Regions from separate parts of the Streptomonospora wellingtoniae genome, predicted to be linked through region 1. Evidence: riboswitches for the same ligand, from Rfam matches in the RefSeq annotation. Region 1 holds a riboswitch; the other holds the start of a gene.
What was found. Region 1 has a riboswitch for glycine ahead of gcvT (glycine cleavage system aminomethyltransferase GcvT). Riboswitches for the same ligand answer to the same signal wherever they lie in the genome.
Positions count from the first base shown of each region.

Region 1 (3,861 bases):
CGCACGCGGCGAGGTCAAGCGCGTGCTCGACGGCGCCGACGACCGCCTGCTCGTCATCGTGGGCCCCTGCTCCGTGCACGACCCCGAGGCCGCGTTGGACTACGCCGAACGGCTCAAGGCGCTGACACCCTCCCTGAGCGAGGACCTCTGCCTGGTCATGCGCGTCTACTTCGAGAAACCGCGCACCACGCTGGGCTGGAAGGGCCTGATCAACGACCCCGGACTGGACGAGAGCTACGACGTGCACCGGGGGCTGCGCACCGCGCGCAAACTGCTGTTGGACATCGGGTCGATCGGCGTGCCGGCCGGCACCGAGTTCCTCGACCCCATCACCCCGCAGTACATCGCCGACGCGGTCACCTGGGGCGCGATCGGCGCCCGGACCACAGAGAGCCAGGTCCACCGCCAGCTCGGCAGCGGCCTGAGCATGCCGGTGGGCTTCAAGAACGGCACCGACGGCGACGTGCAGGTGGCGGTGGACGCCTGCGGGGCCTCCGCGGCCTCGCACACCTTCTTCGGCATCGACCCCTCGGGCGCGGGTTCGGTCGTGGTCACCGCGGGCAACCCCGACTGCCACGTCATCCTGCGCGGCGGGCGCAGCGGCCCCAACCACGACGCGGCCAGCGTCGCTCCCGCCCTGGAGGTCGTCGAGCGCTCCGGGCTGCCGCGGCGGCTGATGATCGACGCCAGCCACGCCAACAGCGGCAAGGACCACACCCGCCAGCCCGGGGTGGCCGACGCCATCGCGGCGCAGGTCGCCGACGGCCAGCGCGGCATCATCGGCGTGATGCTGGAGAGCTTCATCGAGGAGGGCGCCCAGAAGCTGGGCGACCCCGCGGAGCTCTCCTACGGGCGCTCCATCACCGACACGTGCATGAGCTGGTCGACCACCGAAGACGTGCTGGTCCGGCTTGCCGAGGCGGTGCGCAAGCGCCGCTCGGTCTAGCCCCGGGTCGCGCGCCTCCCGCGCACCGGGCCGCGGCCCCCGCGAACGCGGAGCGCCGGCCGGGCCCCGCCCGCGCGGGTCCGGCGCTCGGGCTCCGCCCGCGCTCCCGCCTCCCTGGCGGTCGGCGTCTCCGCTGGCAGGTGCGGTGAAGTGGGCGTTTCGTGTCCCCGTGGCTGTTCGCGCGAAAGCCGCGCTGCTAGCCTGGAACCGGTCGTTGAATCCGTACGGGAGAGAGTCCGTGCAGCCGGCACGGGCCGCCGAAGGAGCAATTCCTCCCCAGAGAACCTCTCAGGCGCGCCGGACCGTACGGTCGAGACCACTCTGGAAAGCAGGGGCTCACAGCCCCTCGCCGAAGGTGCAAGCCGCGTCCGCGCGGCGAAGCTCTCAGGCATCATGACAGAGGGGGAGGATGGCAACGCCTGTGACGAAACGACGTCCATCCTCTCGGGAGTGCGAATGACTGCGCCGGACCAGGGATCGGCACTGCGGACAACGCCGCTGCACGCCGTCCACGAGCAGGCCGGGGCCGCCCTGGTCGACTTCGCGGGCTGGGAGATGCCGCTGCGCTACAGCGGCGAGCGCGCCGAGCACACGGCCGTGCGCGAGACCGCGGGCCTCTTCGACCTCTCCCACATGGGCGAGATCCACATCACCGGCCCCCAGGCCGCCGACATGCTGGACTACGCCCTCGTGGGCCACCTGTCCAAGGTCACGCCGGGCCGCGCCCGCTACACGATGATCACCGCGGCCGACGGCGGCGTCCTCGACGACCTCATCGTGTACCGGCTCGCCGACGACGAGTACCTGGTGGTGGCCAACGCGGCCAACGCCGAGACGGTGCTCGCCGCCCTCAGCGAGCGCGCCGCGGGCTTCGAGGCCCTCGTCGAGGACCGCTCCCCCGACTACGCCCTGATCGCCGTGCAGGGCCCGGCCGCCGCCGACATCCTGGCGCCGCTCACCGACGCCGACCTGAGCACCATCAAGTACTTCGCGGGATACTCCCACCAGGTCGCCGGACACCCGGCCCTGCTGGCCCGCACCGGCTACACCGGCGAGGACGGCTTCGAAATCTTCCTCACCCCCGGCGACGGCGCACCCGCCGTATGGGACGCCCTGCTGAGGGCCGGCGAGCCGCACGGCCTGCTCCCGGCCGGACTCTCCGCCCGGGACACGCTGCGCCTCGAAGCCGGCATGCCCCTTTACGGCAATGAACTGGACGCCCGGACCACCCCCTTCGAGGCCAACCTCGGCCGGGTCGTCAAACTGGACAAACCGGGCGATTTCGTGGGCCGCGACGCGCTGCAGAGCGTCGCCGACTCCGGCCCGCGCCGCCGCCTGGTCGGCCTGGTGGCCCGCGGCCGCCGTCCGCTGCGCAAGGACAACACGGTCCTGCTGGACGGCGAGCCGGTGGGAGTGGTCACCAGCGGGGCGCCCTCGCCCACGCTGGGCAAGCCCGTCGCCATGGCCTACATCGACAGCGCGGCCGACCCGTCCTCCGGAGAGGCCGCCGTGGACGTGCGCGGCCGCGCCGAGGCCGTCGACGTCGTCGACCTGCCGCTCTACCGCCGGGGGCGCTGACCTCTCCGGCGGCCGAAACCGCGCACGCTGCGTGCGCCGCCGCAGGCCGAAGCGGCAGAATTCGACCGGGTGGAACCGCCGGCGGTCCACGCCGAACCGGTCGGGCGGCCGTACGTGAAGGCGCCGCGCCCTACCCGGCCCAGACACCGGACAACGACGACCTCCTGGAGAGTTGAATTGAGCGTTCCCGCGGAGCTGAACTACACGAGCGACCACGAGTGGGTGGCGGTCAGCGACGGTGTCGCAACGGTCGGCATCACCGCATTCGCCGCCGAAGCGCTCGGCGACATCGTCTACGTCGAACCGCCGGAGACGGGCACCACCGTCGCCGCCGGTGAGACCTGCGGGGAGGTGGAGTCCACCAAGTCCGTCAGCGACCTGTACGCGCCGGTCAACGGCGAGGTCGTCGACGTGAACCAGGCTGCCGTGGACAACCCCGAGGTCATCGGAACCGATCCCTACGGCCAGGGGTGGCTCTTCAAGGTGGAGGTCACCGAGGAACCGTCCGAGCTGCTCTCTCCGGAGCAGTACACGCAGTTGACCGAAGGCGAAGGTTAATCACATGCCCTCTCAGCGGAATCTGCTCGACCAGCCCCTCGACCAGCTCGATCCGGAAGTCGCCGCAGCCGTCGGCGCCGAGCTCGACCGGCAGCGCGACACCCTGGAGATGATCGCCTCGGAGAACTTCGCTCCGCAGGCGGTGCTGGAGGCCCAGGGCACGGTCCTGACCAACAAGTACGCCGAGGGCTACCCCGGCAAGCGCTACTACGGGGGCTGCGAGCACGTCGATGTGGTCGAGCAGCTCGCGATCGACCGGGCGAAGGCGCTGTTCGGCGCGGACCACGCCAACGTGCAGCCGCACTCGGGAGCCCAGGCGAACACGGCCGTCTACTTTTCGCTGCTCAAGCCGGGCGACACGATCCTGGGTCTGGACCTCGCGCACGGCGGGCACCTGACCCACGGCATGAAGCTGAACTACTCCGGCAAGATCCTCAACGCGGTCGCCTACCACGTCCGCCCCGAGGACGGCACCGTCGACTACGACGAGGTCGAGAAGCTGGCCAAGGAGCACCGGCCGAAGATGATCGTCGCCGGGTGGTCGGCGTACCCGCGCCAGCTGGACTTCGCGCGCTTCCGCAAGATCGCCGACGACGTCGAGGCGCTGTTCATGGTGGACATGGCGCACTTCGCGGGCCTGGTGGCGGCCGGCCTGCACCCCAGCCCGGTACCCTACGCCGACGTCGTCACCACCACCACGCACAAGACCCTCGGCGGTCCGCGCGGCGGGCTCATCCTGAGCAAGGAGGAGTTCGGCAAGAAGATCAACTCCGCCGTGT
Region 1 covers NZ_JAVREK010000007.1:47,462-51,322, forward strand. The annotation lists gene RM446_RS08885 (3-deoxy-7-phosphoheptulonate synthase) at 1-946, shown strand, start outside; glycine riboswitch at 1,258-1,356, shown strand; gene gcvT (glycine cleavage system aminomethyltransferase GcvT) at 1,403-2,524, shown strand; gene gcvH (glycine cleavage system protein GcvH) at 2,702-3,082, shown strand; gene RM446_RS08900 (serine hydroxymethyltransferase) at 3,087-3,861, shown strand, end outside.

Region 2 (3,861 bases), on a different contig from region 1:
CCACAGCCCGTCGGCGGCGACGGTGCGGATCTCGTGGACCTGCACAACGGGTGCGATCCGCTCCCGCAGCGGCTCCAGGGCCCGCAGCGCCGCGACGGCCGCGCCGCGCGGCAGCAGGTACTCCGCCTGGAGCTCTTCGCCGGCGCTACTGGGCGGCGAGCCGGGGCGGAAGTGCGGCAGCCGCTCCGACCAGGGGCCCGCCACGCCCATCTGCTCGGTGGAGTGCTCGGTCGACATCTCCGGAACGGGGTGGCGCGGCCCGTTTGCCGGCCGTGCACCGAACAAGCCGCCGGCGCCGCCGGCGGGCGGAGCGCCGCCCACGCGGTGCTTGAGCCACACCTGGTCGACCACCGGGCCGCGCCAGCGGGTGAACAGGCTGACGCTGTAGGCGGCCCCGGTGATCGCGTCGAAGTTCTCCTCCAGCGACTCCAGCGGTAGCCCTTCGTAGACGCTCTGGGCGACGTCGAAGTCCGGTTCGGTACGCAGCGTCATCGAGGTCACGATCCCGAGCGCTCCCAGCGCCACGACCGCGCCGTCGAAATCGGGACCGCTTTCGGCCCGGCTCAGGCTGACCAGGTCGCCCTCGGCGGTGACCAGCTCCAGCGCCTCCACGGCGGTGGCGAGGTTGCCGTTGGCGTCGCCGGAGCCGTGGGTTGCGGTGGCGACCGATCCGGCCACCGAGATGTGGGGGAGCGACCCCAGGTTGTGCAGGGCGCGGCCGCGCTCCTGGAGCCACTGCGCCAGCTCGGCGTAGCGCACGCCCGCGCCCACCTGGACGGTTCCGGCCGCGGTGTCCAGCTCCATGGTGCGCGGCAGGCGGGCGAGCGAGACGAGGTCGCCGGAGGTGTCGGCGACGGCGTTGAAGGAGTGGCCGCTGCCCAGGGCGCGGGCCCGTTCGGCGCGGGCGGCGACGGCCTGAACCTCGGCGACGGTGGAGGGGTGGTGGAGGCGTTCGGCGGCGAAGCCGACGTTGCCCGCCCAGTTCGTGGTAGGCCGGTTCACCTGCTGCCCCTTCCGGGGAGACGGATGGAACGCGGCGGCCGGCGGCCGCCCGTTGTGGCAGCCACCAGAGATACCAGACGCGGTGGCCGCGGCCCGCGCGCGGGCACGTGCCGCGGTGGTCGGGACGGGGCGCCCGGTGCGCGCGCCCGCTCAGGCGCTCGACCGCGTGCGGCGCCCGGGCGGGAAGGCCGATTCGGCCGAGGGCAGCAGCAGCCCGACCGCGTCGGCCGCCGAGGCCAGGACGACCTCGGCCGCCGCGGGCGACGCGAGGCTGGGCAGGGGCCCCAGAAGGTCGAGCAGCGCGGAGGGGGTGTAGGCGCGGTCGCCCACCGGGCGCCGGGCGCGGGAGGGCACCCGGGCCGACCGGGTGGCCCGGTCGCGGTGCCTCGGCGGCGGCCGGCTTCCGCGGTGCGACGGCTTCCGCCGCGGCGTGTCACGGGCGCGTCGGCGCTCCCGGCAGGCTCCGGCGCCGCACCCGGTCCGCCGCCCGGGTCGGTGTTCCGGTTCCGGTGCAGGTCACGGGGGCGCAACAGCGTGCCGCGTGCCGCTGCGCGGCTATGCTTGCGGATGGACGGCGGCAGCGCCCGGAGGCGACGAAACAGGTTCCGCGACGCGCCGATGGGTGTCGTTGACGCTGTCCGTGCGACCGGCTTACCTTCAATGTCGAAGGAACCCGCGGCGCACCCTTCATGCCCCCTGTCAAACCGCCGTGGGCCGAGGAGCCGGAGGTTCGGCGTGGCGGTTACTAGCGGTGAGCAGCAAACCTCCGCTCTCATGCATACAGCGATACGGCGAGCTGGGGAGCAGGGCCTGCTGTGCGAAGAGGACGTGGTGGCGCTGCCTATGGACGTCGGTTATCGCGGCCCCACGGCATGTGCGGCCGCCGGAATCACCTATCGGCAACTCGACTACTGGGCCCGTACCGGCCTGGTCGGCCCCAGCGTGCAGCAGGAGGGCGGCAATCCCCCGCTGTACGACTCCCGTGACGTCCTGCTGCTCAAGGTCGTCAAGCGGCTGCTCGACACCGGTATCTCGCTGCAGCAGATCCGCCCCGCGGTGGACCACCTGCGCTACCGCGGCACCGCCGACCTCGCCCAGGTCACCCTGATGAGCGACGGCGTCAGCGTCTACGAGTGCACGTCGCCCGACGAGGTCGTCGACCTGATGCAGGGCGGGCAGGGTGTGTTCGGGATCGCCCTGGGGCGCGTGTGGCGCGAGCTCGAGGGCGCTCTCGACGAGGTCCCCGGCGAGGAGCTCGGCGGATCGCTGAGCCCGCGTACGCGCCCCGCCGACGAGCTGGCGCGGCGCCGCCGCGAGCGCAAGACCGGCTGAGCCCCGCGGACTCCGCCGACCGCGCCGGCTGCCCCCTGGCCGCGCTCCAGGTGTGATGTCCCGATCCGCGGGCGGCCGCGGGGTGTGACGCGCGCCCGGTTGCGTGCACTCCACGAATGCGCCCGAATCCAGTAACGTCGGCAGTGCGGCGGGCACGACACGCGCGACCGCGAGGCGGAACAGTACGCCCCGCCGCCCTGTGGTCCATCAGGGCCGTACATAATGGACGACCCACAACCGAACAACAGTCGACACCACGATCCGGCCGTCGATACCACGCGGGAGAGACCCCACAGCGGGGCGCCGACGGGGCAAAACTCCCCAGTAACCTCTCAGGCACCAAGGACCGCGTGGAGGAGGCCACTCTGGAGCGGTAGGCGAGACGTGCCTGCGCTTCGGCCCCCGCGGGGCCGTGAGCGACAGAGGGGGAGACCAGACAGGAGCAGCCGCGCAAGCGGCACAGCGACCAGGAGGTCTCCATGACGGAGCAGCCAACCCGTGAACGAGGGCCGGACGCCGGCGCCGCGGCGGCCCGCTACTTCGCCGACCGGCACATCGGCCCCGATTCGGCCGACCTCGCGCAGATGCTCAAGGCGGTCGGCTACGGCAGCACCGCCGAGCTGATGACCGCGGCACTGCCCGAGCGCATCCTCGCCCGCCCCGGACAGCCCGCACCCCTGGAGCTTCCCGCGGCGGCCGGCGAGTCCGAGGCGCTGGCCGAGCTGCGCGGCCTGGCCGACCGCAATCGGGTGCTGACCTCGATGATCGGGCAGGGCTACTACGACACCACCACCCCGCCCGTCATCCTGCGCAACATCATGGAGAACCCGGCCTGGTACACGGCCTACACCCCCTACCAGCCGGAGATCTCCCAGGGGCGCCTGGAGGCGCTGCTGAACTTCCAGACGATGGTCTCGGACCTGACCGGGCTGGCCGTCTCGGGCGCCTCGCTGCTGGACGAGGCCACGGCCGCGGCGGAGTCGATGACCCTGGCCCGCCGCGCCACGCGCGGCAAGGGCGACGTCTTCGTCGTCGACTCCGACGTGTTCCCGCAGACCCTGTCGGTGCTGCGCACCCGCGCCGAGCCGCTGGGTATCGACGTGGTGGTGGCCGACCTCTCGCAGGGCCTGCCCGACACCGGCGCCTTCGGCGTACTCGTGCAGTACCCGGCCGGCAGCGGCGCGGTGCGCGACCCGCGCCCGGTCATCGCCGAGGCGCACGAGCGGGGCGCGCTGGCGGTGGTGGCCGCCGACATCCTCGCGCTGACGATGCTGCGCAGCCCGGGGGAGATGGGAGCCGACATCGCGGTGGGCTCCACCCAGCGCTTCGGAGTCCCGATGGGCTTCGGCGGCCCGCACGCCGGCTACATGTCGCTGCGCGAAGGGCTCCAGCGCCAGCTGCCCGGGCGCCTGGTGGGCGTCTCGGTCGACAACGCCGGCAAGCCCGCCTACCGGCTGGCGCTGCAGACCCGCGAGCAGCACATCCGCCGCGAGAAGGCCACCAGCAACATCTGCACCGCCCAGGTCC
Region 2 covers NZ_JAVREK010000010.1:89,727-93,587, reverse strand. The annotation lists gene RM446_RS11480 (FAD-binding protein) at 1-1,002, opposite strand, end outside; gene RM446_RS11475 (hypothetical protein) at 1,153-1,356, opposite strand; gene RM446_RS11470 (MerR family transcriptional regulator) at 1,738-2,334, shown strand; glycine riboswitch at 2,604-2,693, shown strand; gene gcvP (aminomethyl-transferring glycine dehydrogenase) at 2,814-3,861, shown strand, end outside.
Region 2: it holds a riboswitch for glycine, as region 1 does, so the genes downstream of both, gcvP (aminomethyl-transferring glycine dehydrogenase) here and gcvT (glycine cleavage system aminomethyltransferase GcvT) in region 1, are expected to answer to the same signal.